Regions from separate parts of the Nocardia grenadensis genome, predicted to be linked through region 1. Evidence: riboswitches for the same ligand, from Rfam matches in the RefSeq annotation. Region 1 holds a riboswitch; the other holds the start of a gene.

The links. Region 1 has a riboswitch for S-adenosylmethionine ahead of ACQPYS_RS27775 (rhodanese-like domain-containing protein). Riboswitches for the same ligand answer to the same signal wherever they lie in the genome.
Region 2: it holds a riboswitch for S-adenosylmethionine, as region 1 does, so the genes downstream of both, metX (homoserine O-acetyltransferase MetX) here and ACQPYS_RS27775 (rhodanese-like domain-containing protein) in region 1, are expected to answer to the same signal.

What each region holds. Positions count from the first base shown of each region.
Region 1 covers NZ_CP192054.1:6,066,946-6,072,090, reverse strand. The annotation lists gene ACQPYS_RS27785 (HAD-IIA family hydrolase) at 24-803, shown strand; gene ACQPYS_RS27780 (O-succinylhomoserine sulfhydrylase) at 1,148-2,362, opposite strand; gene ACQPYS_RS27775 (rhodanese-like domain-containing protein) at 2,359-2,775, opposite strand; SAM riboswitch class IV at 2,793-2,905, opposite strand; gene ACQPYS_RS27770 (Rv0361 family membrane protein) at 2,970-3,440, opposite strand; gene ACQPYS_RS27765 (FAD-dependent oxidoreductase) at 3,669-5,057, shown strand; gene ACQPYS_RS27760 (amidohydrolase family protein) at 5,130-5,145, shown strand, end outside.
Region 2 covers NZ_CP192054.1:920,709-925,853, forward strand. The annotation lists gene cycA (D-serine/D-alanine/glycine transporter) at 1-981, shown strand, start outside; gene ACQPYS_RS04020 (DUF3017 domain-containing protein) at 1,180-1,425, shown strand; gene metX (homoserine O-acetyltransferase MetX) at 1,445-2,590, opposite strand; SAM riboswitch class IV at 2,842-2,952, opposite strand; gene ACQPYS_RS04030 (NADP-dependent isocitrate dehydrogenase) at 3,228-4,445, shown strand; gene ACQPYS_RS04035 (acyl-CoA dehydrogenase family protein) at 4,626-5,145, shown strand, end outside.

The sequences.
Region 1 (5,145 bases):
AGATTCTGTCCTACCTGACCGATATGGACGGGGTGCTGGTGCACGAAGACCATATGGTGCCCGGCGCCGACGAGTTCCTCGCCGAATTACGGGCCGAGGAGATTCCGTTCCTGGTACTGACGAACAATTCGATCCGCACGCCGCGCGATCTCCAGGCCCGGCTGCGCCAGACCGGACTCGAGATCCCGGAGCATTCGATCTGGACCTCGGCGCTGGCCACCGCCAGTTTCCTCGACGAGCAGCGGCCCGGCGGCACCGCCTACGTGGTGGGCGAGTCCGGACTCACGACCGCACTGCACGAGATCGGTTATGTGCTGACCGAGGTGGACCCCGATTATGTGGTGCTGGGTGAGACCCGCACCTATTCGTTCGAGGCGATCACCACGGCCATCCGGCTTGTCGAGCGGGGTGCGCGGTTCATCGCCACCAACCCCGACCCGACCGGCCCGTCCCGGGACGGCGTACTGCCCGCGACCGGTTCGGTGGCGGCCCTGATCACCCGGGCCACCGGCCGCGACCCCTACTACATCGGCAAACCTAATCCGCTGATGATGCGTTCGGCGTTGCGCCGCATCGGCGCCCACTCCCAGACCAGTGTGATGATCGGCGACCGGATGGACACCGATGTGATCTCCGGGATGGAAGCCGGTATGCGCACCATCCTGGTGACCTCCGGTATCTCGACGAAGGTGTCGGTCGAGCAATACCCCTACCGGCCGACCACCGTGCTGAGCTCGGTCGCCGACCTGGTCGGCCGGGTGCGCACCCCGTTCACCGAGGCGGCGGCGAATCCGCGGACCTGAGCGGGCGGGCGGGGCGGCGTCCGTGGACGGGGCCTGGTCGAGGGTGAGCCCTGAAGGTCGAGATGCGGGCTTGTTCGTGAAGGTGCTGTGTCTTTGGCGCCGCCTCCGGCGGCGCGGGGTCGAGGCCCCCTTGGTCCCACCGTTCAGGCCTCGGGACTCGCGCTTCGCGCATGCGCTTCGAGGCCTGAACGGTGGGACGGGCCTCGACCCTTTATGAGCCTCGCTGAACTCGGCGCCGAGCGGGTGCGGCCGATCGCAAAGGCGGTCGGGCACGAGGTGGGTGGGGCTGGAGCCCTGACCGCCGGTCAGGGTGCACCTACCGGCGATCCACTACCTCGAAGCGATCAGCTCAGTGCCTGGTCCAGGTCGCCCAGGAGATCTTCGATGTCCTCCAGGCCGATCGAGACCCGGACGACCCCGTCCGAGAGGCCGATGCTCGCGCGGCCTTCGGAACCCATGGCCCGGTGGGTGGTGGTCGCCGGATGGGTGATCAAGCTTTTCGCGTCGCCCAGGTTGTTGGAGATATCGATGATCCGCAGCTTGTTCAGCACCTCGAAGGCCCGCTTCTTCGCGAGATCCGCGGTGGCCGCGAGTTCGAAGGTCACCACGGTGCCGCCGCCGCTCATCTGCGCGGCCGCCAGCTCGTACTGCGGATGCGATTCCAGGAACGGATACCGGACCCAGCTCACGGCGGGATGCTCCTCGAGGTAGCGCGCGATCCGCAGCGCCGAATCGGTGGACCGACGGACCCGCAGCGGCATGGTTTCCAGACCCTTGAGCAGCGTCCAGGCGTTGAACGGGCTCAGGGCGGGTCCGGTGTGGCGCATGAGCGTCTTGACCGGGCCTTCGATGTACTCGGCGGTGCCGAGGATCGCGCCGCCGAGTACCCGGCCCTGTCCGTCGATGTGTTTGGTGCCCGAGTAGACCACCACGTCGGCGCCGAGTCCGAAGCCGCGCTGTAGCAGCGGGGTGGCGAACACATTGTCCAGGACCACCTGCGCGCCCGCGGCATGCGCGAGCTCGCAGACCTTGCGCACGTCGACCAGGGTCTGCATCGGGTTGGCCGGAGTCTCGAAGAACACCGCGGCGGTGGGTTCGGACAGCGCCGCTTCCCACTGGTCGAGGTCTTCGCCGTCGACGAATACCGTTTCGACACCCCAGCGGGGCAGGATCTCGTTGCACACCACGAAGCAGGAGCCGAACAGGCTGCGCGCGGCCACCAGCCGGTCGCCCGCCTTCAACAGCGCACCGAGGGCGACGAAAACGGCGGCCATACCGCTGGCGGTGGCGAAACAGGCTTCGGCGCCGTCGAGCAGGCGCATCCGTTCCTGAAAGGTGGTCACCGTCGGGTTGCCGTAGCGGGAGTACACGTAGTGCGGGTTGTCCCCGGTGAACGCGGCCTCGGCCGCTTCGGCACTGGCGTAGACGAACCCCGAGTTCAGGTACAGGGCCTCGGAGGTCTCGTCGAATCCCGAACGGCTCAGACCGCCGCGCACACCCAGTGTCGCCGGACCGACGCCTTCGGGTAACGGCCGTTCGAACGAACCGCCGCCGATCACGACTGCCGCCAGGGCAGTCCGTGGGCCCGCCAGCCGGCGCCGCCGCGATGCCCGAGTTCGTCCAGCGGACCCTCGAAACCGTCGCTGATGTTGTAGGAGGGTGCGATACCCGCGGCGGTCGCGGCGTCGGCCGCGTGCGCCGAACGCTGCCCGGAGCGACACAGGAAGAGCACGGGCGCGTCCGCGGGGCGGTCGGACAGGGCGCCGCGCAGCTGGTCCAGGAATTCGGTATTGCGGGTGCCGGTGCCGTCGACCCACTCGACCAGCAGTGTCGGCTTGGCGATAGAGCTGGTGTCGGGTACTCCGACGAATTTCCATTCGGCTTCGGTCCGCACATCCACCAGGACTGCGTCCGGATTCCCGGTCAGCAGGTCCCATGCCTGCTGCGGGCCGATATCCCCTGCGTAATTCATACGTGGCACCTCCTGCGAAACCGCACTTGCCGCATCCGATCGATGCGCGCCAGGTCGTCACCCGGAGCACCCCACCGCGGAGGAGGGTTGCCGACCAGCGAGCCGGGGCTTGGCACTGGTACTCATGACCCAATCGAAAAGATTGCCCGGCGCAGTCGGGCCGTGTCAAACGTCGGTTGACGCCTTCGGCGAGCTCAGCCGGCCGGTTGGTTGCACACCTTCCAGTCGCCGTCGGACTGGAACAGCCACCAGGTCGCGGTCCGTTCCTCGCCTTCCACACGGCTGGTCACTTCGATATTCGCGGTGTCGCCGGTGATATGGACGGGGCCGAATCTCGTGATCTCGATATCTTTCCCGGTTTCGCCGGGTTTCAGCTGTCCGGCCAGCGGGGAGCGGGCGGGCACGAACCCGGGACACACCGCTTGGCGGGGCGGTTCGGGCCCGTAGCGGTTGCTCACATCGGCGAACTCCCGGACCGCTCCCGCTATCCGGTCGGAATCTGTGACATTTTTCTCAGCGGGCGCCACCAGGCCGGCGATGAGTACACCGACCAGGACCAGGGCCGCGACCGCCGCGGCCACGACGAACGGGGTGATCGAGCGCGGTCGCTCGTCGTCGCCCGATTCGGTGGCCGGCTGCTCGTCGGCCGCTCCGGGATCGCTCATACCGACGATCATCCCTGGTCCCCGGATCGCACCGTGCCCGCACCCCGATAGAATCGCGGGTGCGGCGGGTACCGCAGCACAGCGCTACCCGCGAAGACGTGGGACGACCAACGGTGAACAGCCACCCACGGACGACGCGAAGTAGGTGCATACGAGCCGCGCGTCAAGTTAGCCTAAGCTAACAACAACGCCAGTGATTCTTTCGACCGATAAGGGTGCGCGTAACAGATGACCGAGCAGAAGGAAGCGAACCGCCCGCTTCGGATCGCGATCGTCGGAGCCGGGCCGGCCGGTATCTATGCCGCCGACGCGTTGATGAAATCCGATGCGGACGTCTCGATCGATCTGTTCGAGCGGATGCCCGCCCCGTTCGGACTGATCCGCTACGGCGTGGCCCCGGACCACCCGCGGATCAAGGGCATCGTCACCGCCCTGCACAAGGTGCTGGACAAGGAGCAGGTACGCCTGCTCGGCAATATCGATTACGGCACCGATATCACGCTGTCGGATCTGCGTCGTTTCTACGACGCGGTGATCTTCTCCACCGGCGCCAACGCCGACCGGGCGCTGCCGATTCCGGGTATCGACCTGGACGGCTCCTACGGCGCGGCCGATTTCGTGTCCTGGTACGACGGGCATCCGGACGTGCCGCGCACCTGGCCGCTGGAAGCGGAGAAGGTCGCGGTACTCGGTGTCGGCAATGTCGCCCTGGATGTGGCGCGGGTGCTGGCCAAGACCGGTGACGAACTGCTGCCGACCGAGATCCCGCCGAACGTGTACACGGGCCTGAAGAACAACAAGGCCGTCGAGGTGCACGTATTCGGCCGTCGCGGTCCGGCGCAGGCCAAGTTCACTCCGCTGGAGCTGCGCGAGCTCGACCATTCCCCGACGATCGAGGTGATCGTCGATCCGGAGGACATCGACTACGACGAGGGTTCGGAAGCCGCGCGGCGGCATTCGAAGCAGGTCGATATGGTGGCCAACACCCTCGAGCAGTGGGCCATCCGCGACCAGGGCGATCGCCCGCACAAGCTGTTCCTGCACTTCTTCGAATCGCCTTCGGAGATCCTGGGTGAGGACGGCAAGGTCGTGGGTCTGCGTACCGAACGCACCCAGCTCGACGGCACCGGCAATGTGAAGGGCACCGGCACCTTCAAGCAATGGGATGTACAGGCCGTCTACCGGGCTGTCGGTTACCTGTCGCAGAACATCTCCGAGCTGCCCTTCGACGATCAGGCCGGGGTGATCCCGAACGAGGCCGGCCGGGTCCTGGTCGACGAGAACGCCGACGGCGCCACCCGCTACCTGCCCGGCACCTATGTGACCGGCTGGATCAAGCGCGGTCCGGTCGGGCTCATCGGCCACACCAAGGGTGACGCCAATGAGACCGTCGCCTGCCTGGTGGACGACAGCACGGATTTCGTGCCGGCCGAGAGCCCGGAGCCCGAGGCCGTGCTGGAATTCCTGGAGGGCCGGGGCATCCCGTTCACCACTTGGGCCGGCTGGTACCGGCTCGACGCGCACGAGCGGTCCCTCGGTGAGCCCGAGGGCCGTGAGCGGGTCAAGGTCGTGGAGCGTGAAGATATGTTGCGCGCGAGCGAACCCCACAAGGTCTGACCTATCGTCCGCTGCTCGGCGATCCGTGGTCGAGAGCAGCGGACGCCCCGATCTATCAGGCATGCTGTAGCAGTGTTCGACGCCCATG
Region 2 (5,145 bases), 1.3 Mb from region 1:
ACCGAGTTCTGGTTCGCGCTGATCAAGGTGATCGCCATCGGTGCGCTGATCGTCACCGGCCTGGTAATGGTGATCACCGGATTCACCGGTGACAACGGCAGCACCGCCTCGCTGGCCAACCTGTGGAACGACGGCGGTTTCTTCCCGACCGGACCCATGGGTTTCGTGGCCGGATTCCAGATCGCGGTCTTCGCCTTCGTCGGCATCGAGCTGGTGGGCACCACCGCGGCCGAGGCCAAGGAACCCGAACGCACCCTGCCCCGCGCGATCAACTCGATCCCGGTGCGTGTCCTGCTGTTCTATGTCGGCGCGCTGATCGTGATCTGCGCGGTGACCCCGTGGCGGCAGGTCTCGGCCGATGAGAGCCCGTTCGTGGCGATGTTCGCCCTGGCCGGGCTCGGTATCGCCGCGAGCGTGGTCAACTTCGTGGTGCTGACCAGCGCCACCTCCAGCGCGAACTCGGGGATCTACTCGACCTCGCGGATGGTGTACGGCCTGGCCGGTGACGGCGACGCCCCGGCCCTGTTCGGGAAACTGACCCGGCGCAAGGTCCCGGCCAACGCGCTGCGTTTCTCGTGCGCGTTCCTGCTGATCGGGGTGGTGCTGCTCTACGCGGGACAGTCGATCGTCGAAGCGTTCACCGTGGTCACCACCATCTCATCGCTGTGCTTCATGTTCGTCTGGACGATGATCCTGGTCAGCTACCTGGTCTACCGGAAGCGGCGGCCGCATCTGCACGCCGCGTCGACGTTCAAACTGCCCGGCGGTGTGCCGGCGGTCTGGGCGGTGCTGGCCTTCTTCGTATTCCTGATCTGGGCGCTCACCCAGAAGAGCGACACCCTGCAGGCCCTGCTGGTGACGCCCATCTGGTTCATAGTGCTGGGTGCGGCCTACCTGGTGGTGCGGCGCAGCCCGCACCACGCCGCGCTGCGCGAGCGGCATCGGGAGAAGGTACTCGCCGAAAACGCCGCGCTGCGCTGAGCCGATTTCATGGCGTCGGCTCCGGCGCCGCGGGCCAGGGGCCTCGTGACCCCGGCTCTGCGGCATTCGGAACCGCTCGTGCAGACCTGATCGGCCGGATCTGGAACAATCGCCCCCGTGACCGACGCCGCGAGCCCGACCCACGACGATCCCGGCACCGGCAGCCGATGGGCCGGTTTCCTACGCTGCCATCTCCCGATGGTCGTGGTGGCGGTGGTGGTGCTGATCGCCGTGGTGCTCGTCGCACAGGATCGCTGGCGCCGTGGTGCCTTCTTCTTCGGTGGCGCGACCCTCATCGCGGCCGCGTTCCGGTTGTGCCTGCCGACCGCCCGGGTCGGCCTGCTCGCGGTCCGCGGCAAACCGTTCGACGTGGGCGCGCTGACCCTGCTCGGCGGCGCCGTGGTCTTCCTCGCCGCGACCATCAACACCCTCGGCGTGGGCTGAGCGCACCGGGCGCCGGTGCTCAGCGCCCGGCGCGGGCCAGGTTCATCGTCTGGACCAGCAGTTTGCCGATGGCCGCGGCCTCGGTGAGGAACGCATCGTGGCCGTCCCGCGAGGAGATCACCTCGAAATGCCGGCAGTCGGCCAGTCCGTCGGCCAGTTCCTGCTGGGTGTGCAGCGGGTACAGCCGGTCGGAATCGATACCGCCCACGATGCACGGCACCTCGGCAGCGGCCATCGCCGCCGCGATGCCGCCGCGGCCCCGGCCGATATCGTGCCGGTTCATCGCCTCGCTGAGCAGCACGTAGGTCGCCGGGTCGAAACGCCGGCCCAACTTCTCGGCCTGGTATTCCAGATAGCTCTGCACCGCGTACCGGCCGCCGTCCCAGGGGTCCTCGCCAGCCTGTGGACTGTTGGCGAACCGGCTGTCGAGTTCGACTTCGGTGCGGTAGGTGAGATGCGCGATCCGGCGCGCGACACCCATCCCGGCCATGGGCGCGCGGCCGGTGCCGTGATAGTCGCCGCCCTGCCAGTCCGGGTCGCTGGTGATCGCCGCGATCTGGGTGCTCTGGGTGCCGATCTGGTCGGCGGTGGCGCGCGGCCCCACCGCGAGGACCAATGCGGCGGCCAAGCGCTGCGGCGCGAGCAGCATCCATTCCAGGACGCGCATACCGCCCATCGAACCGCCGATCGCCGCGGCCAGCCGGGGCACACCGAGCAGATCGAACAATTTCAGTTCGGCCGTGACCTGGTCGCGAATGGAGATCCCCGGGAACCGCGACCCCCACGGCGCCCCGTCCGGGGCGAGCGAGGCCGGGCCGGTGCTGCCCTGGCAGCCGCCGAGAACATTCGTCGCGACGACACACCACTCGTCGGTGTCGATCGGGGCCCCCGGGCCGACCATCCCGTTCCACCATCCGGCCTGTGGGTGGTCGTCGTCGGGATCGCCGGAGACGTGCGAGTCACCGGTCAGCGCGTGCTCGATCAGGACGATGTTGTCCAGGTCCGGGGACAGTTCTCCCCAGCGTTGTACGGCCAGCCGGACCTGCGGCAGCCGGGCGCCGTTCTCGAGGGTGAGTTCGCCGATATCGATATATCCGAGGGTGCCGTCGGGCGGCGGTAACTGGGCCACCGGCCGGGCGGTGGTCGATTCGGTGCCCACCTTCACGCGAGGGCTTCCGCTGAACCGGCGAACGGTACCGATGTCCGGAGCGTATGAATCATCGCTGTGGATCCGGCCGAGAGGGTGCGGAGGCCGCCGGACGCGACCGCCGGTCGCCGGCAGGTGGCTCCGGCAGCGGTCCCACCACGAATACTGTGATCGCTCATATCGTGCTCCAGAAAATGGGGGGTTTCTCGTCGAGTCGTGAGAACGCCGCGGTCAACGCGACCAGCACCGGCACAAATCGACGACCTCCTGACGTGCGCTTGCTCCCGGCTCTCGGGAGCCAGGTCATCACCCGGAGCACCCCACCGCAGCAGGAGGGTTGCCGGCCAGCGAGCCGGGGCTTGGCGCTGGCGCTCATGACCTGCCGAATATGGTAGCCGGGTGCCGATACGGATCGAAATCGGCATATGGGTCTACCAGGTAATCTTGTGGCGTGTCTCACCCCTGTGAGATCTCACGACCGGGGCTGGCTGCACCGTGACACCGCCACAAGCAGTACGCTCGTCTTGGTTACACCAGACGTCTCGTGGACAACGCGGGATGTATACGTTGTCTGTTGAACAGCTGGGGTCCGCTCACAAGCGTGTTCGCCTGGCCGTGCAATGAGGGCACCAGTCTTAGGAGGACACGAAGATCCATGTCCAAGATCAAGGTTGAAGGCACCGTCGTTGAACTCGACGGCGACGAGATGACGCGGATCATCTGGCAGTTCATCAAGGACAAGCTGATCCATCCGTACCTCGATGTGAACCTCGAGTATTACGACCTCGGCATCGAATACCGCGACAAAACCGACGACCAGGTCACCATCGACGCCGCCAATGCCATCAAACAGCACGGTGTCGGCGTCAAATGCGCGACGATCACCCCCGACGAGGCCAGGGTCGAGGAATTCGGCCTCAAGAAGATGTGGCGGTCGCCCAACGGCACCATCCGCAACATTCTCGGCGGCACCATCTTCCGCGCGCCGATCATCATCTCCAACGTCCCGCGCCTGGTACCGGGCTGGACCAAGCCGATCATCATCGGCCGTCACGCCTTCGGCGACCAGTACCGCGCCACCGACTTCAAGGTCTTCCAGTCCGGCACCGTCACCCTCACCTTCACCCCCGAGGACGGCAGCGAGCCCATCGTGCACGAGGTCGTGCAGATGCCGGAGGACGGCGGCGTCGTGATGGGTATGTACAACTTCAAGAAGTCCATCGAGGACTTCGCGCGTGCCTCGTTCAACTACGGGCTGCAGCAGAACTACCCCGTCTACATGTCGACGAAGAACACCATCCTCAAGGCCTACGACGGCATGTTCAAGGACACCTTCGAGGCGGTCTTCGAAGCCGAGTTCAAGAGCCAGTTCGAGGCGGCCGGCCTCACCTACGAGCACCGGTTGATCGACGATATGGTCGCCTCCTCCATGAAGTGGGAGGGCGGCTACGTCTGGGCTTGCAAGAACTACGACGGCGACGTCCAGTCCGATACGGTCGCGCAGGGCTTCGGCTCGCTCGGCCTGATGACCTCGGTGCTGCTGACCCCGGACGGCCGGACCTGTGAGGCCGAGGCCGCGCACGGCACGGTCACCCGGCACTACCGCCAGCATCAGCAGGGCAAACCGACCTCGACCAATCCCATCGCGTCGATCTTCGCCTGGACCCGCGGCCTCGAGCACCGGGGCAAGCTGGACAACACCCCCGAGGTCATCGGTTTCGCCCAGACCCTCGAGGATGTGGTCATCAAGACCGTCGAGGGCGGGCAGATGACCAAGGACCTCGCGCTGCTGGTCGGCGGGGACCAGGGCTATCTCACCACCGAGGAGTTCCTGGCCGCGCTGGACGCCAACCTGGCCCGCGCGCTGAAGTAGGACACCCGGCCTGTGTCGATGCCCCTGCCCGATATGGGTGGGGGCATCGGCATAGCGAAGCAAGATTTCTCAGAACCCGACGCCGCTGCCGAGGAACTGGCAAGCTGTCAACAAGGTGGGCCATGAGCGTCCGCCCGGTGATCTACACCGTAATGCTGCTGGTGATTCCGGAGGACGACGATGTTCGAATGGTCCGATACCGACCTGATGGTCCGCGACGCGGTGCGGACGTTCATCGATAAGGAAGTGCGCCCCCATCTGGACGCATTGGACAGCGGGGAGATGCTGCCCTATCCGATCCTGCGCAAGCTGTACGCGGATTTCGGTATCGGTGCCATGGCGGAGGAGGCGCTGAACAAGCAGCTGGCGGCGAAACAGGCGGCTGCCGACGGGACGGAGAAGCCGGCCGCGGCGGACCAGGACGGATCCGGCGGCGGTTTCGATCAGCAGACCATGATGGCGGTGCTGACCAGTGAACTCTCCGGCGTCTGTATGGGTCTGTGCAGTTCGCTGGGGGTGAGTACCGGTCTCGGCGGCGCCACCATCCTCTCCCGGGGCACACTCGCCCAGCAGCAACGGTGGGTGCCCGATATCGTCGGCCTTCGCAAAATCGCGTGCTGGGCCATCACCGAACCCGATTCCGGATCGGACGCCTTCGGCGGGATGAAAACCTACGTGCGACGTGACGGGGAGGACTACA